DNA from 3 places in the Sutcliffiella cohnii genome. Region 1 is predicted to be linked to each of the others. Evidence: predicted binding sites of a transcription regulator. Region 1 holds the regulator's gene; each other region holds the start of a gene.

What was found. Region 1 encodes CtsR, which represses protease genes until heat stress. Its sites were predicted from a motif close to ATGGTCAATAAAGGTCAAACA; they were not measured.
Region 2: clpB (ATP-dependent chaperone ClpB) is a predicted target of CtsR. The motif match lies at 3,473-3,493, and genes of this name have one in related genera.
Region 3: BC6307_RS11520 (ATP-dependent Clp protease ATP-binding subunit) is a predicted target of CtsR. The motif match lies at 2,769-2,789, and genes of this name have one in related genera.

Annotation. Positions count from the first base shown of each region.
Region 1 covers NZ_CP018866.1:4,700,361-4,707,947, reverse strand. Annotated here, with positions in the region: gene radA (DNA repair protein RadA) at 1-1,142, opposite strand, end outside; gene clpC (ATP-dependent protease ATP-binding subunit ClpC) at 1,284-3,725, opposite strand; gene mcsB (protein-arginine kinase McsB) at 3,722-4,813, opposite strand; gene mcsA (protein-arginine kinase activator protein McsA) at 4,816-5,358, opposite strand; gene BC6307_RS23525 (CtsR family transcriptional regulator) at 5,373-5,834, opposite strand; partial or broken gene BC6307_RS25765 (hypothetical protein) at 6,062-6,154, opposite strand; rRNA gene rrf (5S ribosomal RNA) at 7,395-7,511, opposite strand.
Region 2 covers NZ_CP018866.1:919,276-926,862, forward strand. Annotated here, with positions in the region: gene BC6307_RS04410 (DUF3813 domain-containing protein) at 344-538, opposite strand; gene BC6307_RS24980 (hypothetical protein) at 539-688, opposite strand; gene BC6307_RS04415 (Cof-type HAD-IIB family hydrolase) at 795-1,604, opposite strand; gene BC6307_RS04420 (prolyl oligopeptidase family serine peptidase) at 1,713-2,456, shown strand; gene BC6307_RS04425 (metal-sulfur cluster assembly factor) at 2,476-2,781, shown strand; gene BC6307_RS04430 (YjzC family protein) at 2,876-3,055, shown strand; gene clpB (ATP-dependent chaperone ClpB) at 3,505-6,081, shown strand; gene BC6307_RS04440 (YjzD family protein) at 6,176-6,358, opposite strand; gene BC6307_RS25465 (hypothetical protein) at 6,474-6,599, shown strand; gene BC6307_RS04445 (alpha/beta fold hydrolase) at 6,786-7,523, shown strand.
Region 3 covers NZ_CP018866.1:2,330,573-2,338,159, forward strand. Annotated here, with positions in the region: gene BC6307_RS11515 (YqeG family HAD IIIA-type phosphatase) at 1-440, opposite strand, end outside; gene BC6307_RS11520 (ATP-dependent Clp protease ATP-binding subunit) at 569-2,707, opposite strand; gene BC6307_RS11525 (DUF1657 domain-containing protein) at 2,918-3,121, shown strand; gene BC6307_RS11530 (DUF1657 domain-containing protein) at 3,187-3,393, shown strand; gene BC6307_RS11535 (DUF421 domain-containing protein) at 3,408-4,262, shown strand; gene BC6307_RS11540 (hypothetical protein) at 4,282-4,524, shown strand; gene BC6307_RS11545 (polysaccharide deacetylase family protein) at 4,553-5,413, shown strand; gene speD (adenosylmethionine decarboxylase) at 5,547-6,362, shown strand; gene BC6307_RS11555 (winged helix-turn-helix transcriptional regulator) at 6,521-6,892, shown strand; gene BC6307_RS11560 (carbon-nitrogen hydrolase family protein) at 7,078-7,587, shown strand, end outside.

The DNA.
Region 1 (7,587 bases):
AAACTTGAAGCTATACTTACAGCAACTGCTAAATCAATCGCAGGCTCATCTAGTTTGACTCCTCCAGCTACTTTTAAGTACGCATCTTGATTTTGTAATAACAGCCCTGCTCTTTTCTCTAAAACAGCCATAATTAACGAAACACGATTATGATCGATTCCTGTTGCCATCCTACGAGGATTACCAAAACTTGTTGGTGAAATAAGTGCTTGTATTTCGACTAGGACTGGTCTTGTACCTTCCATTGAGGCAACAACTGTTGAACCGGCAGCTCCCTTAGAACGTTCTTCTAAAAAGATTTCCGAAGGATTGGCAACCTCTCGCAACCCTTCCTCCTTCATTTCAAATATTCCCATTTCATTTGTAGAACCAAATCTATTTTTCACAGAGCGAAGTATTCGATATGTATGATGGCGTTCTCCCTCAAAATAAAGGACGGTATCTACCATATGTTCTAATAATCTCGGCCCCGCAATAGCACCTTCCTTCGTCACGTGACCGACAATAAAGATAGCTATATTTTTTGTTTTTGCTATTCTCATAAGTTCAGATGTACACTCACGTACTTGTGAAACACTTCCAGGTGCAGATGTTACAGCTGGGTGATAGATTGTTTGAATAGAGTCAACAATAACAAAGTCTGGTTTTACTTCGTCTATTGCCTTGGAAATGAATTCAAAATCCGTTTCTGCTAGGACGAAAAGTTCATCGGCACTAACATTTAATCGGTCTGCGCGTAATTTCGTTTGCTGAACAGATTCCTCACCAGATAAATAGAGTACTCGTTGCTTGTTTGAAGCGAGTTGTGCACATACTTGTAATAGTAAAGTAGATTTCCCTATCCCTGGATCTCCTCCAATTAAAACGAGGGAACCTTGAACAATTCCACCGCCAAGTACTCGGTTTAATTCCTTCATTTCCGTCCTTATTCTAGGCTCTTTCCTAGATTCAATCGAGGTGATTGGCTCTGGCTTTCGAACGATAGAACTGTCTGAAGTAGTAAACCCACCTCTTCTCGAAGCTTTTTTTTCTATTTCCTCCGTCATTGAATTCCAAGCATTACACCCTGGACACTTCCCCATCCATTTTGGAGATTCATAACCGCAATCTTGACAAATAAATTTTGTTTTTGTCTTAGCCATACATAAACCCTCTCTATATTAAAATACCTTTGTTTCGTTTCTTTTATGATAAAAATTTCTCGAAAAGATAGCCTAAAACATTTTAAAAAAGGAGGTAATCCATTTTTTCTTTCATGGCTTACCTCCTAGATGCTAAGGCTTTTATTTTATTGCTTTTTCCGCTGCTTTCACGACAAACTGTCCATCTTGCACATCTAATACAACTTTTTGACCTTTTTCTATTGTGCCTTTTAAAAGCTCTTCTGATAAACGGTCTTCAATATGTTTTTGAATTGCTCGGCGAAGTGGTCTTGCACCGTATTCAGGGTCATATCCTTCTTCTGATATTTTTTCTTTTGCTGCTTCCGTCAATTCAAGATCAATATCTTGCTCTTTTAAACGTTTTGTTAATTGATCTGCTAATAACGTTACAATTTCTTTTAAGTGTTGTTTTTCTAAAGAGTGGAATACAATCATTTCATCGATACGGTTTAGGAATTCGGGACGGAACGCTCTCTTTAGTTCATCCATTACTTTCCCTTTCATATCTTTATACTGTTGGTTTTCATCTTGTATATTGAATCCTACAAATTTATTACGTTTTAATGCATCTGCTCCGACGTTAGATGTCATAATTAAAATTGTATTTCGGAAATCTACTGTTCTTCCTTTAGAATCTGTTAAGCGACCATCCTCTAAAACTTGTAATAAAATATTAAATACGTCAGGGTGTGCTTTTTCAATTTCATCTAACAATACGACTGAATATGGTTTACGACGAACTTTTTCTGTTAATTGACCACCCTCATCATAACCTACATACCCTGGAGGCGACCCAACTAAACGTGATGTTGAATGTTTCTCCATATATTCTGACATGTCGATACGGATCATTGCATCTTCGTCTCCGAAAATAGACTCTGCAAGCGCTCTAGCTAATTCTGTTTTCCCTACACCTGTTGGTCCTAAGAAAATGAAAGAGCCTATTGGGCGTTTTGGATCTTTTAGCCCTGCACGAGCACGACGAACAGCTTTTGAAACGGCTATAACCGCTTCATCTTGACCAATTACTCGACCGTGTAAAAGTTGTTCCATATTTAATAACTTATCTGTTTCAGTTTGTGCTAATCTCGATACTGGTACTCCCGTCCAGCTAGAAACGACCATTGCGATGTCTTCTACTGTCACTTCCGTATTTTCTTTACCTTGTTTCTCTTTCCACGTCTTTTTCGTTTCTTCTAGTTGTTCTCTTAATCTCTGTTCTGTATCTCGGAGTGATGCTGCTTTTTCAAACTCTTGGCCTTGAACTGCTGCATCCTTTTCATTACGAACTGTCTCTAACTTTACTTCTAACTCTTTTAAGTTTGGTGGAGTAGTAAAAGAGCGTAAACGTACTTTCGAACCAGCTTCATCGATTAAGTCAATCGCTTTATCCGGTAAGAAGCGGTCTGAAATATAACGGTCTGATAGCTTTACTGCTTGCTCAATTGCTTCATCTAAAATGGATACACGGTGATGAGCCTCGTAACGATCACGTAACCCTTTTAATATTTGAATAGACTCTTCCACTGTTGGTTCGTCAACACGGATTGGTTGGAAACGTCTTTCAAGAGCAGCATCTTTCTCAATATATTTTCTATATTCATCTAATGTCGTTGCACCAATACACTGTAATTCTCCACGTGCTAATGAAGGTTTTAAAATATTCGATGCATCGATAGCACCTTCTGCTCCTCCAGCACCAATTAACGTATGAAGCTCATCAATAAATAAAATAATGTTGCCTGCTTGACGAATTTCATCCATTACTTTCTTTAAACGATCTTCAAATTCCCCACGATATTTCGTACCTGCTACTACCGTACCCATATCGAGTGTCATTACTCGTTTATCACGAAGTATTTCAGGAACTTCATTATTTACAATTTGTTGAGCTAAACCTTCAGCAATAGCTGTTTTACCTACACCAGGCTCTCCTATTAATACTGGGTTATTTTTTGTTCTACGACTAAGAACTTCAATAACACGTTGAATCTCTTTGCTTCTTCCTATTACAGGATCCAAGCTACCTTCTCGAGCTACGGCTGTTAAATCACGAGCTAAACTATCTAAAGTTGGTGTATTAACATTAGACGCAGCACCACCTTGGTGTCCACTTGAAGTCTCACTACTACCTAGCAATTGTAGCACTTGTTGCCTTGCTTTATTTAGACTAACTCCTAAGTTATTTAATACTCGAGCTGCTACACCTTCACCTTCGCGAATTAGCCCTAATAAAATATGCTCTGTTCCGACATAGGAATGTCCTAGTTTTCTTGCCTCATCCATAGAAAGCTCAATAACTTTTTTCGCTCTTGGTGTGTAGTGAGGTATTGATTGACCACTTTCTTGCCCATGTCCAATTAAATTTTCAACTTCTTTTTGTATCTTTTCTGGACCTAAGCCAAGTGCAATAAGTGCTTTTGCCGCAATACCTTCTCCTTCACGTACTAGACCTAGTAAAATATGCTCTGTACCAATATTATTATGTTTTAAACGAAGTGCTTCTTCTTGGGCTAGTGCTAATACTTTTTGTGCTCTTTCTGTAAATCTACCGAACATCATTTTACATCGCCTCCATTATCTTTTAACTCTTCTAGTTTTAATCTTTCACGTATAAAAGTAGCTCTTCTTATATCACGCTCATTTGGTCGAAGTGGACCACCAGCGTACTGTTGTAAAAATCCCGGTTGTGTTAAAATCATTAACTCATTTAATATCGTTCTTGAAACATTTTTAATTAATCCTAAATCAATCCCTAAACGGACATCAGATAAGCAAATAGCAGCTTCTTTCGATTCAATTATTCGACTATTGGCTAATATTCCGTAAGAACGAAAGACTCTGTCTTCTAATTGTATGTGAGAAGTTTTTAGTAATGCTTCTCTCGCTGTTCTCTCTTGAGTAATTAATTGATGTACAACACTTAATAGATCATCAACAATATCCTCTTCAGATTTACCTAAAGTAATTTGATTTGATATTTGAAAAATATTACCCTGTGCCTCACTACCTTCACCATATGTGCCCCTTACCACTAAACCTAATTGATTAATAGCTGGTAGCATTCGGTTTATTTGCTGAGTGATGACAAGAGCTGGCAAATGCATCATAACGGAAGCTCTCATACCTGTACCTACATTTGTTGGACAACTCGTTAGAAATCCTAATTTTTCATCAAATGCAAAATCTAGTTTTTCTTCCATCCAATCATCAAATTGCTGAGCTAACTCCAACGCTTCATTTAATTGCAAACCCGGAAAAAGACATTGTATCCGTATATGATCTTCTTCATTAATCATAATGCTAACTTCTTCATTTGGTGATAGTAAGCAAGCACCATAGTTAGATTCTTCTGCAAGTTGAGGGCTTATTAAATGTTTTTCCACTAACACCCATTTTTCTAATGATTTTAATTCACTAATGTTTAGGAACTCAAGTTTCCCAACTTTTTCGACTTCCTTTTCAGCAAAATGCTCCATCATTAATCCGATAATTTGTTGACCTTCTTCGTTTGTTGCAACCGTTGGGAACTGAATATTATTTAAATTTCGAGCCAATCTAATTCGACTACTTAACACGATATCAGAGTAGGGGCCTTCCTCATTCATCCAAGAATTTACCGTATGATTTAAAAAATGCTCAAGAGACATAACTATCGATCCCCCTGTTCATTTAGCACTTTTTCTAAATTCCGTATACGATCTCTCACTTCCGCAGCCTTTTCAAACTCTTCTGTTGCGATGAACGATTGTAACTGTGTTTTTAATTCTTCTATTTCTTTTCGAATATGCAAGCCACCGCCGATACGTTTAGGTATTTTCCCTGTATGACTTGTATTTCCTGCATGCAACCTTTTCAAAATCGGCAAAATGTTTGGTTGAAATGTTTTATAACAATTAGAGCAACCAAACCTTCCAATCTTCGTAAATTGTTCATATGTTAATTTGCAACGATCACATTGAAGTACTTTATTATTCTGTACAGCACTCTCTTTGGACTGTGACATTTGTTGATTATTATTTAATAACCCCGACAATAAATCATTAATGGAAAAAGCCGAGTTCCCTGGGAACATAAACATTTCTCCTTTTTCTTGTGAGCATTGATCACACAAATGAGACTCTGTTTTATCACCATTAATAATTTTCGTAAAATGCATTGTAGCTGGTCTTTGGCCACACTCTTGACATATCATCGATACACTCTCCCCTATCGATATTTTAAAGAATTTAGCATTGCCACGAGCATCCTCGCCCGCAATTCATCTCTTTGAGGTAATTCTAAATATAATACGGAACGATCCATAACACTAATCATTATTTTTGCTTCCCTCGCAGAGATTACTTCTTCTTCCACTAAACGGTATATTATATCTTCGGCACTCGATTGCGAAACCCTGTTTCGTACAATATCAATTATTTGATCTATGAGATGTATATGACTATGTGGTTTAATTTTCATTATTCGAATATAGCCGCCGCCACCTCGCTTACTCTCAACAATATAACCACGCTCTAACGTAAATCTTGTATTAATGACATAATTAATTTGGGAAGGTACACATTCAAACTTATCAGCAATTTCACTTCTTTTAATTTCAGCAAAATTATTATCATTTCGCTCTAATACTTGCTTCAAATATTGCTCAATGATGTCTGAAATGTTTCTCATTGCCGGATTACCCCCTCTCTTGACCTTGACTATCTTTGACTATAATAAAAATATATAATGTCCGAGAAGATTTTTCAACTATTAGAACCTCCATAAACAGAATTCCACATTTTGCCTCTAGTTAAACTTAATTAGTAGAAAATATTAGTCAGTAAATTTTTCTTTTGAATTTTCACATGGTTGAAGTTAAACAGATAGTAAAGAGTTAGACAGTAGCGCCTTTATCCGTATACATATCCATGTTCAATTATTTGACGCATATAATGATAAAAGAACGTTAGTAGTAGTGTGAGGATATGTGCACCATCATCATTCACATCCAAAGGTAACGTTAAGTGATTTGCATTTATTGACCAACTTTATGGGCTAATCCTATTTACCATAGCCAGACAACAAAAAAAACGGTCAGCGCCTATTAGCACTAAACCGTTTTTCTTTTTGCCTGGCGACGTCCTACTCTCACAGGGGGGGCAGCCTCTAGTGTTGTGAACCTTCCAAAAGTAGTACTGTTTATTTTTTTGAATTAAAAAGGGCAAATTCATCACTTTTAAGTAAATAAGTCGGTCTGTTAAGTTTTTTTCAACAAGTTAAGTAAATCAGCAGATCTGTTAAGTAATTTTCTCAACTTGTTAAGTAAATCAGTAAATCTGTTAAGTATTTTTTTCAATTTGTTAGTAAATCTGTAAATCTGTTAAGTATTCTTCTCAACTTGTTAAGTAAATCAGTAAATCTGTTAAGTACCTTACCTATTTTTATAATAAAACATATTTTACACCATCATTTTACTCGCAATGAATAGAATGAACCCCATGTTATCTCAATAATTGTACATTAATGTTTCAAATGAGTTTCTTTTGCTCCATGTAATATGATGAAACGGATATAGACACTGTATAACGTAGGTGTTCGAGTTTGCTATTATTAACCGATAAAAATAAACCACCCTTGAGCCGATTCAGCATTACAGAGCGGGATTTTTTGCTTATATAAATGGCATTAACCACTAACGCCTGAACTAGACAAAAAAACGGTCAGCGCCTATTAGCACTAAACCGTTTTTTCCTTTTGCCTGGCGACGTCCTACTCTCACAGGGGGACAGCCCCCAACTACCATCGGCACCGAAGAGCTTAACTTCCGTGTTCGCCGCTGGCGCCCGATAAGCGTCGAACCTCTTCGTCAGCTCTGCCGCTCCGGTCCTCATGTACCCTCGCAAACGTACACTCCGGTCCTCACGGCCTTCGCTTCCTCGATCTTCTCGCTTCTCTGGCACCATCGGGAGTGTACTGTTTTATTTTCTATTCCATTTTAATAATATTTACTTTTCGACCTTCGGTCGTTCCCATACCGAACAAAGTAGAAAAGTGGAAGGCGTTCGATCAGCGGCGTACAAACTGGACTATTCTGGTAGGAGATAAAGGAAACACGGTGAATGCGTTAGCATGAACCGATGTTGACTTATCGTACGGACAGAATGGGAAGTTTGTTAGCCGCTAACACCTGGAACTAGACAACAAAAAAAACGGTCAGCGCCTATTAGCACAAAACCGTTTTTTCCTTTTGCCTGGCGACGTCCTACTCTCACAGGGGGACAGCCCCCAACTACCATCGGCGCTGAAGAGCTTAACTTCCGTGTTCGGTATGGGAACGGGTGTGACCTCTTCGCCTTCATCACCAGACATATTTAGTTGAAAGATTTGTTCTTTCAAAACTAGATAATATATTTTCATCAAGATTATTCATATCGTTCATTTA
Region 2 (7,587 bases), 1.1 Mb from region 1:
ATAAAATGGAGAACCGTTTTTATGTGGTATGAGAGAATATGATCCCGGTTTCGAAATTTTATTTAACAACTAACGAAAATTACATAACACCTTTTCAAATTTACTTAACAGGTATTAAAAATTACTTAACAACTTTTTAAATTTACTTAACAGGTATTGAAAATTACATAACACCTTTTTAAATTTACTTAACAGGTACGGAAATTTACTTAACATCATATCAAAGTTACTTAACAAGTAACGAAAATTACTTAACAACCACTCAAAATTATTTAACAACTTTTCAAAAATAGCTGAAATAATAAAGAGTGCCAATATAATAATTGGCACTCTTTATTAATTATTATTCATATTTCTTTAAACGTTCTTGTAGCTCCCGAAGCTGGCGTTGTTCAGCTTCAGTTGTATTTGCGTATGCGGAGGATAGCGCATTTTTTGCAACGTTTATTTCATTTTGTACAGAGGCTTGTCCGGAACTTGCAACTTGTTCAACGTTATAAACAGCTTCGCGTGCGGATTGAAATAATTGATTGCTCATTTATATTCCTCCAAGCGAAGAATTTTCCATTTTTTCTGCTTTTCGTTCCGATTGTTCTAGCGTAAGATGATACGGAATTCGTTGATCGTGTTGCTGAACGGAGTTTTTCCCTTGTTGTACAAAGCGTTTTGATTTGTTGCTTCTGCCCATAGTAGAATTCCCCCTTATCACAATTGGACATGAACTACGTTGTCCATTTCTTAGTGTGAGAAATATCGTAAAATATATAAGGGGCAATAAATGGCTCTTTTAAAAATTATAGTAAGTTTTTTTCTAAAAAGTGCGCAATACCGTTTTCTTCATTTGTTTTCGTAATAACATTTGCTCGTTCCTTTAATTGAGGAATTGCATTACCCATCGCAACACCAACTCCAGCAAATTCAATCATTTCAAAATCGTTATCCTCATCACCAAACGCAATAATGTTAGAGGTCGGGATATTATAATAATCCGCAACTTTTTTTAATCCTACTGCTTTATTTATTCCGGAACGAACAATTTCAATAACGTGCCATGGGGCAGCCCATCGTCGGTGATCAATAACTTCGGCATGCACTTCAGATAAGTACTTTCTAATTTTCTCTACCTCATCCTCACTAGCATGGATAAGGACAGATGTAGGGTCTTTCTTTAATATTTGTTTTAAATCACCAGTTTCCATACGAGGATTTCCAAAACCAAAAATATCAAGTAATTTTTCATCATGGAAATGAAAGTAAACATCGTCCATTACTTCGGCAAGAATATTATGGATTTGGTATTTTTCACTTACTTGAATAACGTCCTTTACAACATCTAAGCTAAGTGGTTCATGAAAAGTTCCCCAGTTATCATTTTGTGGATGATGTACAAAAGCACCGTTGAAATTAACAATTGGAGTTGTCATCCCAACTTCTTGGTAATACATATAGCTTGCTCTAAACGGTCTACCAGTTGCAATCACTACTTCATGACCTTGTTTCATTGCCTCTTGTAAGGCTGCTTTATTACGTTGTGAAACTTTTTTATCGTCGGATAATAAGGTGCCATCTAAATCTACTGCAATTAAATGTTTGTTATTTGTCATATTTACTCCTTGCTCTATGAAATATTTTCTATTTCAAGTGTAACCTTTTTTAAAAAAAATCTCTACATGTTACACTTATAAAGGAAAAGTCGTATAGGGGGATTAGTAATGATACATATAGAAAAACGAAAAATAAAGGAAATACCGTTATTGGAAGTTTATGATCAATCCATAAAAAATGAAAAAGCCCCAACCATTTTCTTTTTTCATGGTATAACAAGTATGAAAGAAATGAATCTCTCTTATGCGTATTTAATGGCTGAAAAAGGTTTTCGTGTTGTCTTACCAGATAGCCTTTATCACGGAGAGAGAGGAAAAAGATTACAACCGCATGAGTTAGCAGCAACTTTTTGGAAGATTGTCTTAACAAATATTACAGATGTAAATACGTTACGAAAAGTTTATATAGAAGAGGGAAAGATAGAAGAAGCAAGAATTGGAGTTGCAGGTACGTCCATGGGCGCAATTACGACGTTAGGATGCCTAACACAATATTCATGGATAAAAGCGGCAGTTAGTTTAATGGGTACTCCTTCATACGAGCAATTTGCATTAGAAAAATTAAATGCACTTAAGGGGCAAATAACATTAAGTGAGGTAGAAATTGCTGAAGCGTTAGAGCAATTAAAACCATTCGATTTAAGTAAAAAACCGGAACTACTTAATGGACGCCCATTATATTGTTGGCATGGAGCTTTAGATAAAGAAGTGCCAGTACACCATATACAAAAATTTGCTGAAACAATTCCTGAAGGATCCAACGTTAAATTAGTGATAGATCCTAATGGAAGTCATAAAGTTTCAAAAGAAGGAATGTATGCAACGGCAAACTGGTTTGCAGAACATTTATAAAAATAAGGAGGCAATAAAAATGGCTGAATTAAAAGATAAAGTAATGGAAGTATTAGAAGAGGTAAATGACCCAGAATTAGGTATCGATATTGTCAATTTAGGTTTATTATACGATTGTGAAATTAATGATGGAAAAGTAATGATTACAATGACATTAACTTCGATAGGTTGTCCGTTAGCAGGAACAATAGTAGAAGATATCAAAAACAAAGTGGAACCAATTGAAGGCGTAGAAGAAGTAGATGTAAACATTACATTCAACCCGCCATGGAGTAAAGACCGTATGAGTCGCTACGCTAAAATTGCGTTAAATGTAACGGATTAACAGTTGGATTTATTCGGAAAAGAAAAAGACTCATGAAAAACCTGCTCACTGGGGAAAATGTATATGTACGCTCTTAATATTGGAGGGATACAGCATGGGTCAAAACAATCAGTTCAAGCCTGGACAGAAGGCTCCGAATAATGGAACATATTTAGAAATTGGTGAAACAGGAAGTACAGTACTTCACCCTAAACGTGTCACTCTAAAAGCAGGAGACACATTCCCGGAAACATCTAACCACAACAGAGTATGGGCAAGAAAAAGAAAACCGTAAACTAGAAAAGCGGAAGGGGCTCGTTTAGCGGCGACAAGCACAAGGCAAGCCGGCTAGCAGGTCGCTCTTTGACATTGACTTGTGACCTCGAGCCGCTAGCCCCTGCAGCTAGACAATCCGAAAAGCGGAGGCGCTTCGAACAGGCCCGTACAAACTGGACTGTTCCGGTAGGAGATAAAGGAAACACGGCGAACGTAGAGAGCCGATGTTGACTTATCGTACGGAGGAAAAGTGAAGTTTGAGCCGGACCTAGCCGCCGTAGCTAGACAGTCAGAAAAGCGGAGGCGGCTCGCTCAGGTCCAAACAAACTGGAGCTTATTCCGCAGGATCTCGTGATTTTATGAAAGCCATCCTACTGTTAGGGTGGCTCTCTTCTAATTTCTTGTCGTTTTTTTATGCATTGCTTATAATATAGTTAAGGTCAATATTGGTCAAAGGAGAAGCTGGTCATGGAGATGAATAAGTTAACAGAGAAACTACAAGAAGCATTAATAAACGCACAAGCGCTCGCCAAAGAAAAGAAAAATCCGCAAATAGAACTTGAGCACGTACTGTACTGTTTAATGAAAGAAGAAGGTGGATTAGTACCAAGAATATTAGAATTGCTCTCTGTAAACACAAGACAGTTATTAGAGGAAGTAAATACAATTTTATTGAATAATCCAGAAATTACAAGTGAACAATCTCAACAACCACACGTCTCTCCTCAGCTACTACACATATTCCAACATGCAGATACGTTAAGAGAAAAATGGGGAGATGCTTATATTTCCGTTGAACATTTTTTCTTATCATTCGTCCAAAAAACAAATCATTATGAATTACGAACAATAATAAAATCGTATAATCTTTCCAGTTCAAAAGTAGAAGAAACAATAAAAAGGATAAGGGGGAATCAAAAAGTGGAAACTCAGCAGCCAGAAGGGACATATGAAGTGCTAAAAAAGTATGGACGAGATTTAATTGCAGAAGTAAAGAGCGGTAAACTGGACCCTGTTATCGGACGAGACGAAGAAATAAGAAGAGTCATTCAAATATTATCAAGAAAAACGAAAAATAATCCAGTTTTAATTGGGGAGCCTGGCGTAGGTAAAACGGCAATTGTAGAAGGGTTAGCTCAAAGAATAGTGAAAAAGGATGTGCCAGAAGGATTAAAAGATAAAACAATTTTTTCATTAGATTTGAGTGCTCTAGTTGCAGGTGCGAAGTTTCGTGGAGAGTTTGAAGAACGTTTAAAGGCTGTTTTAAATGAAGTGCGAAAAAGTGATGGAAACATTCTCCTTTTTATTGATGAACTTCATACTATTGTCGGAGCAGGAAAAACAGAAGGAGCCATGGATGCTGGAAATATGCTAAAGCCGATGCTAGCTAGAGGGGAGCTTCATTGTATTGGCGCGACAACATTAAATGAATATCGTAAATATATTGAAAAGGACCCAGCATTAGAAAGAAGGTTCCAGCAAGTGTTAGTTCGTGAACCTTCAACCGAAGATGCCATTTCCATACTACGTGGTTTAAAAGAGCGATTTGAAATACACCACGGAGTTAGGATACAAGACCGTGCCATTGTGTCTGCTGTTACATTGTCAGATCGCTACATTTCAGAGCGATTTTTGCCCGATAAAGCAATTGATTTAGTAGACGAAGCATGTGCAACAATTCGGACAGAAATTGACTCGATGCCAAGTGAATTAGATGAAATTACGCGAAGAGTGATGCAATTAGAAATCGAAGAAGCTGCGTTAAGTAAAGAAAAAGACAAAGTGTCTATAGAGCGAAGAGAGAAAGTTCAACTAGAAATTGCTACATTAAAAGAAAAAGTATCCAATTTACAGGCACAATGGGAGCTCGAAAAACAATCGATCCAAGGTATACGAGAAAAAAGAGAGCTATTAGAGCGACTAAAAAGGGAATTAGAAGAGGCCGAAGAAAAATATGACCTCAATAAAGCTGCAGAAATTAGACACGGTAAATTACCAGCCCTTGAAAAAGAAATTCAGCAATTAGAAGTAAACTCGCAGACTGAAAAACAAAACCGACTATTGCGAGAAGAAGTAACAGAAGAAGAAGTTGCTAGCATTGTTTCAAAGTGGACTGGCATACCGTTAACAAAGTTAGTAGAAGGCGAAAGAGAAAAGCTGTTAAAGCTCGAAGAAGTTTTACATGAGCGAGTAATAGGTCAAGATGAAGCGGTTGAGTTAGTAGCCGATGCAGTTCTTCGTGCTCGTGCTGGTATAAAAGATCCGAACCGCCCAATCGGCTCGTTTATCTTTTTAGGACCAACTGGAGTAGGAAAAACAGAATTAGCAAAAGCATTAGCTCATTCATTGTTCGATAGTGAGGATCAATTAATAAGAATCGATATGTCAGAATACATGGAAAAACATGCGGTATCTAGGTTGATTGGGGCACCTCCAGGCTATGTTGGATATGAAGAAGGTGGACAATTAACGGAAGCCGTAAGAAGAAAGCCATACTCGGTCATATTATTAGATGAAATCGAAAAAGCGCATCCAGAAGTATTTAACATCTTGTTACAAATGTTAGATGATGGACGCATAACAGACTCTCAAGGGAAAACTGTTGATTTCAAAAATACTGTTATTATAATGACATCTAACATAGGTTCCCATATTTTATTAGAAAGTGATGAGCTTGAGGAAGCGAAAGAAAAAGTTCTTACTTTATTAAAGCAACATTTCCGTCCGGAATTATTGAATAGAATAGATGATACGATAGTCTTTACTCCTTTGAATAAAGCGATAATAAAAGGAATTGTAGATAAATTGATGAAAGAACTACAGCTTCGTTTAAAAGATAAGCAAATGTCGTTAACTATTACGAATGAGGCGAAAGATTATATCGTTGATGCTGCATACGATCCAACCTATGGTGCAAGACCTTTAAAAAGATATATACAAAAGCATGTAGAAACGCTACTTGCTAAAGAAATAATTCGTGGAGCAATAAAAGAGGATAGCCAAATAAATATTGGTTTGGAAGAAGGAAAATTAACAATAAAATAGAACTATATATGTAGAAGCTTGAGAAGATATCTTCTACAAACAAAAGAACTTGTCCAACTTGGCCAAGTTCTTTTGTTCCAGAAAAGTATAAAAATTAATGCTTCTCCACTGGTTCGTTTGGTAGCGCTTTACCAATCAACATTACAAATCCAGCAAATATAACGGCTACGATAGAAGAGGTAATAAAATTATATGTATCCCCCTGCATACTAGCAACTACATATGAAATCATGTTCACAAGAAGAAGTGTCCAAAATAAAGTAGCAATGATACGCAACGATCTTCCCCTCCATTTCTTGAAGTGTACAATATTATTCTTCGGATATTTTACCATAAATAAAGCATATAATAAATGTAAAAATGAGAAGAACTTCTAAAAGGAGCTGGATTCCATGAGTAATGTTGAAAAATTGTTAGAATTGGAGCTGTTGTTAGAACAAGAAGAAACAAATCTAACCTCATTAGGGAAAGAAACGATTGAACGCTTAAAAATGGAACTAAGTCACGATGTAGAATAAACAGTCGAATCAATTTAATAAGGACGTAGCTTAAATTATGTATCTATAAAATTTACTACGTCTTCATACAGCTTTCTGTCTGCATTTCATTTATTTGAAGTAAAAAATCCAACTTTCGCCTTTAACATAGCATTTTTTTTATCATAACATACAGTATACAAGTATGGAGCTGGAGGCACGATGGTCATGAATAAAGATTTTAGGATTTTTTACATGGGTGGGCAATGGAATATCGTACATGTACCGGAAAAGCCTAACGGTTTTGGAGTTCTCATTCTTGGAGATACGAACCACTTCGTAGATGAAGAAAAAAGCTTATGGATACAGCATTTAGGCCGAAGGAGAATAATCTCTCAGTTATTAGAAGAAGGGTACACTATTTTTTATTCCAATTTGTACGGTACAAATTGGGGGAGTAAAAAAGCAAAAGATTTTGTAAAACAGCTGTACCATATTGTCCTTAAACAAGAAATATTGAATGATAAAATTCATATTTTAGTAGAAGGAATGGGTGGTTTAATAGCTTTGCAATTAATGGAGGAAATGCCTCATCAATTAAGATCGGTTGCAATGATTAACCCATGCTTAGATTTACAGAATCATTTAGAACAGGAAAAGGAACGAAGGTTTTTCTTTAAAAAGTTGAGACGAGAAATAGCAGAAGCATATAACTTTCCGATAGAACAAATGGATAATGAACTAAAATTACTAAAAATGGAACAATTTAAAACGACTATTCCAGTTAAAATATGGCAAACGACAACGGGGTTCATTTATGACCCAAATCGTCATTGCAAAAAATTTGAAGAACTTAGAAAAAAAGAGCAAAGTCCAATCCAACTTACCTTTCATTTAGTTGAAAAACGATATAGTTACGGATATTCCATTTGTCAATTTTTCCGTAAGTATGAACATAGGCTATAAAGTCCCTACTTCGAATTCTCGATGATAGGGACTATTATTATGTTTTTGCATACGATACTGTATA
Region 3 (7,587 bases), 2.4 Mb from region 1:
ACAATTTGTATAGGCTCATGTTCTTTTCCGATTGGTTTAACTAGAACCGTCCGAATGTTCAACAGTTTTCCACACCAAACATCCGTAAATAATTGATCACCTAGAAAAACGCTAGTATCTTTTGAAGCGCCTATTGCGTCCATATGCTTCCGTAATTTATAAGGAGCTGGCTTTGCGCATTTGCCAAAACCAATAATACCAAAAGGCTGGCAAAATCGATCCACACGCCCTTGACTGTTGTTTGACGCTATAACGAGTTTTACCTGATGGTTTTTTAACATTTGAATCCATGTTCGTAAGTCGTCTCCACCAGGTTCATCGTGTATGGCTAATGTACTATCTAAATCTGAAAATATTGTTTTTACTCGATGGTGTTCCAACCAATTAGCATCCATTTTTGAAAAGTGATCCAGTTCAAAATCAGGTTTAAAGTACTTCATAAGTATGTACCGCCTCATTTTATTAAATAAAATCTTATAAATTATATTGTCCATTTTATTGAAATTTACTATATAAAAATATTAAAAAATGTTCTTACTACTTGAGTAGTAAGAACAGCTTTTACCGGTTATTTATGTTTTATTATAACGATACTTTCCTCATGATCTACATCAATACATAATTCCTCACAAGTATTTTCCATCATAAGGTCGACAATTTTGTCTTCTACCTTTTCTTCAATAATACGACGTAACGGTCTAGCCCCGAAACTTGGGTGATAACCTAATTGGGCTAATTTTACTTTCGCTTTGTCTGTAATGGAAAGGGTAATACCATGTTCTTCCTTCATAACATTCATTAAATCAGTAAGCATTATATCAACAATTTCAACTAATTGTTTCTCGTTTAACGAATCAAATTGAATAATACCATCAAAGCGGTTTAAAAATTCTGGTTTGAAATAAGCAGATAATGAATCTATAAACTCACTGTTGTTTGATTCATTTTTTGAAGTGTTACTAAATCCAACAGTAATTTTTTTATCTGTCACTCCTGCATTACTTGTCATAATAATAATTGCATCTTTAAAGTTTACATTACGTCCTTGACTGTCGGTTAATCGACCATCTTCCATTACTTGAAGGAATATATGCTGTACGTCAGGATGTGCTTTTTCGATTTCATCTAATAGAATTATACTGTAAGGGTTTCGACGCACTTTTTCCGTTAATTGCCCAGCTTCTTCATGGCCTACATAACCCGGGGGAGAACCAATTAATTTAGATACAGAATGTTTTTCCATATACTCACTCATATCTAATCGAATCATTGAATCTTTTGTACCAAATAGCTCTTCAGCTAACGACTTTGTTAATTCTGTTTTTCCGACACCAGTTGGACCTACGAATAAAAACGAACCTACTGGGCGATTTTTTCGTTTTATACCTATTCGGTTTCTTTTAATTGCCTTTGCAACTTTTTCAACTGCTTTATGCTGACCGATAACCTTCTTATTTAAATTTCCCTCTAAATTTTTCAATTGATTTTGTTCATCATTTTGAATTTTACCTAGAGGGATTCCGCTTTTTTCTGAAATAATTGCTTCTACATCTTCAACAGAAACAGTAGGTACACTCTTGTTTTCTTTCTTAAGTTCATTTTCTATTTTCAGCTCTTCATCTCGAAGTTTTGCAGCAGTTTCATAATTTTCTTCTTTCAATGCTTTCTGTTTCTCTGTCTCAATTTCTCTAAGTCTAATCTGCATCGATTCAGCATCTACCATAGGATCTATTAAATTTTTCTTTGAACCAGCCTCATCTAATAAATCAATTGCTTTATCGGGTAAATGTCTATCTTGTATATATCGGTGAGAAAGGTTTACACAAGCTTTCAAAGCATCTTCTGAATATTTAACTTGATGAAACTCTTCATACTTATGACGAATGCCTTTTAGTATCGTTAATGCAGCATCTAATGTCGGTTCAGTCACTGTAACCGGTTGGAATCGACGTTCTAATGCTGCATCTTTTTCAATTAGACGATATTCTTTTTGAGTAGTCGCACCAACAAGTTGTAATTCGCCACGAGCTAGGGTTGGTTTTAATATGTTACCAGCGTCCATAGAGCCTTCAGCTGATCCTGCACCAACAAGAAGGTGAATTTCATCAATAAATAAAATAATGTTTTTCTTTTCCTGTAGTTCTTGAATAATTTGTTTCATACGTTCTTCAAATTGTCCACGAATACCTGTGTTAGCTACTAATGAGGCCACATCTAATAAATAGACTTCCTTATTTTTCAGTTTGGCAGGGACTTTTCCTTCTGCAATATGAAGCGCTAACCCTTCAACAACAGCTGTTTTACCAACACCTGGCTCTCCAATTAAGACAGGATTGTTTTTATTTCTTCTATTTAGTATTTCTATCACTCGTTGTATTTCTTTATCTCTTCCAATTACTGGGTCAATCAAACCAGCTTTAGCAGCGGTTGTTATATTTCTCCCTAATTGATCTAGTATACCTCCACCACGATTAGAGTTTTTTGTTACAGGCTCATTCATTTTATTGTCAAAATGTTCATCCGTTCCATTCCAGTTAGCGAAATCGCCAAAAGGAAAGTTATTATGGAACAAGCCGTTAGGGACAGGTATTTTATTGTTTATGTTTTTGTAACATTTTGAGCAAAGGTGTATTTTTTTGTTTTCATCATTTACTTGAATGCGTAATTCAACATTTGCATGATTAAATTTACATTTTTGACAAAGCATAAATATACCTCCTTATTTAAATTGACTTTGACTATATTTGACCTTCCGGTATTTATATTATACTTTGACCTTTTTTGACTTTCAACAGTTAAGGAGAATAAAAATTATGTATGTAGAGGAAATAAGTAGTTATTTTGGGATGAAATTGTAGTCATTTTTTTTCTATTTTAACGAAAAATATACACGAATTTATTACTAGGAGGGATGAACATGACTGTAGGGACACAGGTAAAACAAACGGTAGCTGGTCTAAAGAGTGCACAAGCGAGCTTTGAAACGTTTGCATTACAAACTGATAATGAGCAAGCAAAACAACTTTATCAAAATGCGGCAACACAAACACAAACTATTATTGACAGTATTGAGCCAAGACTGCAACAAATCTTACAAGAAGAGCCACAATATAATCAATAATGTTTATAAAAAAGGAGTTGGCAATATTGTCAACTCCAAACTAAATGATTAAAGGTGATAGTTAAATGACTGTTATATCAAACGTAAAACAAACAGTAGCAACATTAAAAAATATTGACGCACAATTATCTCATTTAGCAATTAATAGTGAGGAAGAAAAGGCAAAGAAAGTATTTCACGAAACAATGATAACGATTGAAGAAATAAGTAACGACCTTCAAATGAGGGTAGTGGAAATTGAAACAGAGGAACCACAATATAAAAGTAATTAAAGAGGTGGTATTATTTGCCTGGATGGGTAGAGGTTCTATTAAAAACATTCGTAGTCATCGTTCTCTTTTTTGCAATAACGAAGCTTGTTGGTAAAAAGAAAGTCGGTGATTTAGGTTTATTTGAATTTTTAACAAGTATAACTATAGCTGGTTTGTCCGCTTTTATTATAATAGCTGATCGTCCATTCATTCACGGGATTATTTCTATTCTTCTTATAGGCCTAGTATTATTTTTAATTGATTTATTCGCACTAAAAAGTAAAAAGTTTCATGATTTTACTAAAGGTAATGGAACCGTTTTAATAAAAGATGGAAAAATTTTAGAAGATAATTTAAAAAAGGAAAAACTAACAACAGATGAGCTCTTAAGTTCCTTACGTCAAAAAAACATCTTTAAATATGCTGATGTAGAATTCGCTATTTTAGAAGCAACAGGCGATGTAAGTGTTTTTCCGAAAAAAGAGATGTTACCTTTAACACCAAAATTGTTAAACATCAAAGTAGCTGAAGAGAAGGAACCTTATACTGTTATCCAAGATGGAAAAATTGTTGAAGACTCGTTAGGAAAAAGCGGCAAAAATAGACAGTGGTTACAAACAGAACTTGATAAATTAGGTGTTTTGTTAGAAAACATATATGTTGGACAAGTTGATTCTTACGGTGAACTAACGATTGATTTATATGATGATACAATAACAGTTCCTTCACCACAGCAAAGACCACTATTGTTAGCAATGCTAAAAAAATGTGCAGCTGACCTAGAGGGGTTTGCTCTAGCAACAGATAATAAAGAAGCAAAAGAAATGTTTGAAAAAAACAAAAATAAATTAAATAATGCGATTAAAAAAGTCGAATCATATTTAAAATAAGAAAGGCTGGGAAAAAAGTATGTTTACAACTAGTAGAACTTCTAACTTATGGACAACAGCGATAGGTATCGGACTCGGGGTCACTCTAATTGCGATTAATAATAATCGGAATAAACAATCACCAACAGAAGAAAATTCAGTTTCATCTACTGAATCACAAAATAGAATACTTACCAATGATGAAATAAGTAGTATTATGAATGAAAATTTCCATTCACTTGCAGAAGCTGCTGATGGTGTCACTTCAAGTTTGAAACATTGAATGCTTATTGAAGAGGAGTAGAACAACAATGAAAAAGCTATATAGCATTGCATTTGCATTACTCGTACTATTGTTACTAATACAACCTTCCACACTATCAGCCCATAGCTCGGGAGGAGAGGAAGTACCTACTTGGTTTTGGAAAAAAGAGCGTGATAATCGTCAACAGCCCGATGACATCCCGCAGCCAGAAGGGGGTCCTGAACTAGTAGAGAGAATAAAACGACCAGTATCTAATATTATTCTTCAACAAAGATACCCTGAGATTGTTGTGTTAAGAGGGTCTACAGAGGAGAATAGAGTAGCTTTAACTTTCGATGATGGACCAGATCCACGATTCACTCCTCAGTTGTTAGATGTATTAAAAGAAAATGATGTGAAGGCTACTTTTTTCTTAATGGGAGCAAGAGCGGCTGCTTATCCAGAGCTAGTTCAACGGATTGTAGACGAAGGACATATAATAGGAAATCACACATACTGGCATCCTAATCTTGTCGAAGTTGGAGATATTGCAACATTAGAAACAGAAGTTCAAAGAACAGAAGATACACTCGCAGAAATTGTAGGGTATCGGACAAAATTGTTTAGAGCGCCATATGGCTTTTTGTTTAACGAATTAGTAGAAAGACTAGGGGAGATGGACTATACAGTAGTAGGATGGTCCGTAGATTCCTTAGATTGGCAAGAAGATCCGCCAAATATTATTGCCTACAATGTATTAAGTAATACACAACCTGGTTCCATTATTTTAATGCATGATGGCGGCGATTGGACGAGTGATAGAACTGGAACAATTCAAGCAGTACAACAAATTATCCCTTCTCTTCAAGAGCAAGGAATTGAATTTGTTACTGTACCAGAATTATTAAATATTCCTTATCAAAAATAGGTATATACAACGTCTATGTTGTTGCATAGGCGTTTTTTTACTCTTGAATGTTAATTCATATTTATATTGCTTAAAGTTTGGGTATGTTAACTAATATAGTAAATCGAATAAGAATGAAAGAGGGGAACTTGTCATGGAATGGAATCAAGAACAAAGAGTCACTCTTCATGGTTTTAATAATTTAACGAAGTCATTAAGTTTCAATATGTACGATATTTGCTACACTAGAACAAAAGAAGAACGAGAAGCATATATTGATTATATTGATGAACAGTATAACGCAGATCGTCTAACTAATATACTAAAAAACGTTGCCGATCTTATCGGAGCACATGTACTAAATGTAGCGAAACAAGATTATGTTCCTCAAGGGGCTAGTGTTACGATTTTAGTTTCAGAAGGTCCAATAGTAGAAGTACCTAATGAATCATATGAAGAGTCTCCTGGCCCGCTACCTGAAGCAGTAGTGATGGGATTAGATAAAAGTCATATTACTGTTCATACATACCCAGAGTTTCATCCAAGTGAGGGTATAAGTACGTTTAGAGCAGATATTGATGTTTCAACTTGTGGTGAAATTTCACCGTTAAAGGCGTTACACTATTTAATCCATTCGTTTGAGACAGATGTAATGACTGTGGATTATCGGGTTAGAGGTTTTACACGTGATATTGATGGAGAGAAATTATTTATCGATCATGAAATAAATTCAATTCAAAATTATATACCAGATGAGATTAAAGACATGTTCGATATGATTGATGTTAACATTTATCAAGAAAACATTTTTCACACGAAATGTAAATTAAAAGAGTTTGATCTCAACAATTATTTATTTGGATATTCCAAAGATTCATTATCAGCAGAGGAAATAGAAGAAATTACAGAAAAGCTACAAGATGAAATGGATGAAATATATTATGGAAAAAATATAAATAAGCTCAGGTAAACTAAGAACGATGGCCTTTCGTCATCGTTCTTAGTTTTTAAAGACATTCTTTAAATAAACTGCAGTTATTATATACATAAAAAATATTTATTTGTATAATGTTACTAGTGAATTTCGGTAAATTTTACACCATTAGTAAAAGTAGGTGAGCATTGAAAATGAGAAATGTAAAGAACCAAACGTTTAATTGCGAAAAGGAATTAACACTTGCCATAATCGGTGGAAAGTGGAAGATGTTAATACTATGGCATTTAGGTAAGCAAGGAACAAAACGATTTGGAGAATTAAAAGCATTAATACCTGGAATTACCCAACGAATGCTAGTGAATCAGTTGAGAGAGTTAGAGTCCGATTCTATCGTTCATCGCGAAGTATATCCAGTAGTCCCTCCAAAAGTAGAATATTCTTTAACAGAATACGGGGAAAGTTTAATTCCAATTTTAGACTCCATGTATGAATGGGGAAAAAAATATATGGAAGATTCCGTTTCTTCCGAAGCACATCAAGAAGAAAAATCAAATAATATATAAAAATACAACGGTGTTATATAAGAAACATCGTTTTTTTAACATGAAATACTAGTAAGTGCCCATAGTATACTTTTAGACACTATGTGCACAATAAGTGCGTACTTGTTATTTTGTATGGAATATCGAATAATGTTAATGAAATAATTCTATTTATCTTACCTATTTTTTAGAAAGGGGAGATTATAATGAAACTACGAGTTTCTGCCGTTCAATATCATCTCCATACTATTCATAGCTTCGAAGAGTTCGCTCGCCAAGTGGAGCATTATGTGAAAACAGCACAAGAATTTGATGTAGACTTCGTTTTATTTCCTGAATTTTTTACAACTCAATTAATGTCGATAGGGAATGAAAATGGGGAAGCATTATCTATACAAGATCTACCTAATTTTACAGAACAATACCTATCGTTATTTACTAAATTAGCTACTGAGACTGGTATGCATATTATTGGTGGTACGCATGTCGTTCGACGTAATGATAAATTATATAATGTTGCACATTTATTTTATCCTGATGGAAGAGTTGCTGAGCAAGCAAAGCTTCATATTACTCCTACAGAAGTAAATGAGTGGAATATGTCAGCAGGAGATAGTTTAGAAGTATTCCATACGGATAAAGGGACAATAGCAATGTTAACCTGTTATGATATTGAATTCCCAGAGATTGTCCGTATGGCAAAAGCGAAAGGCGCA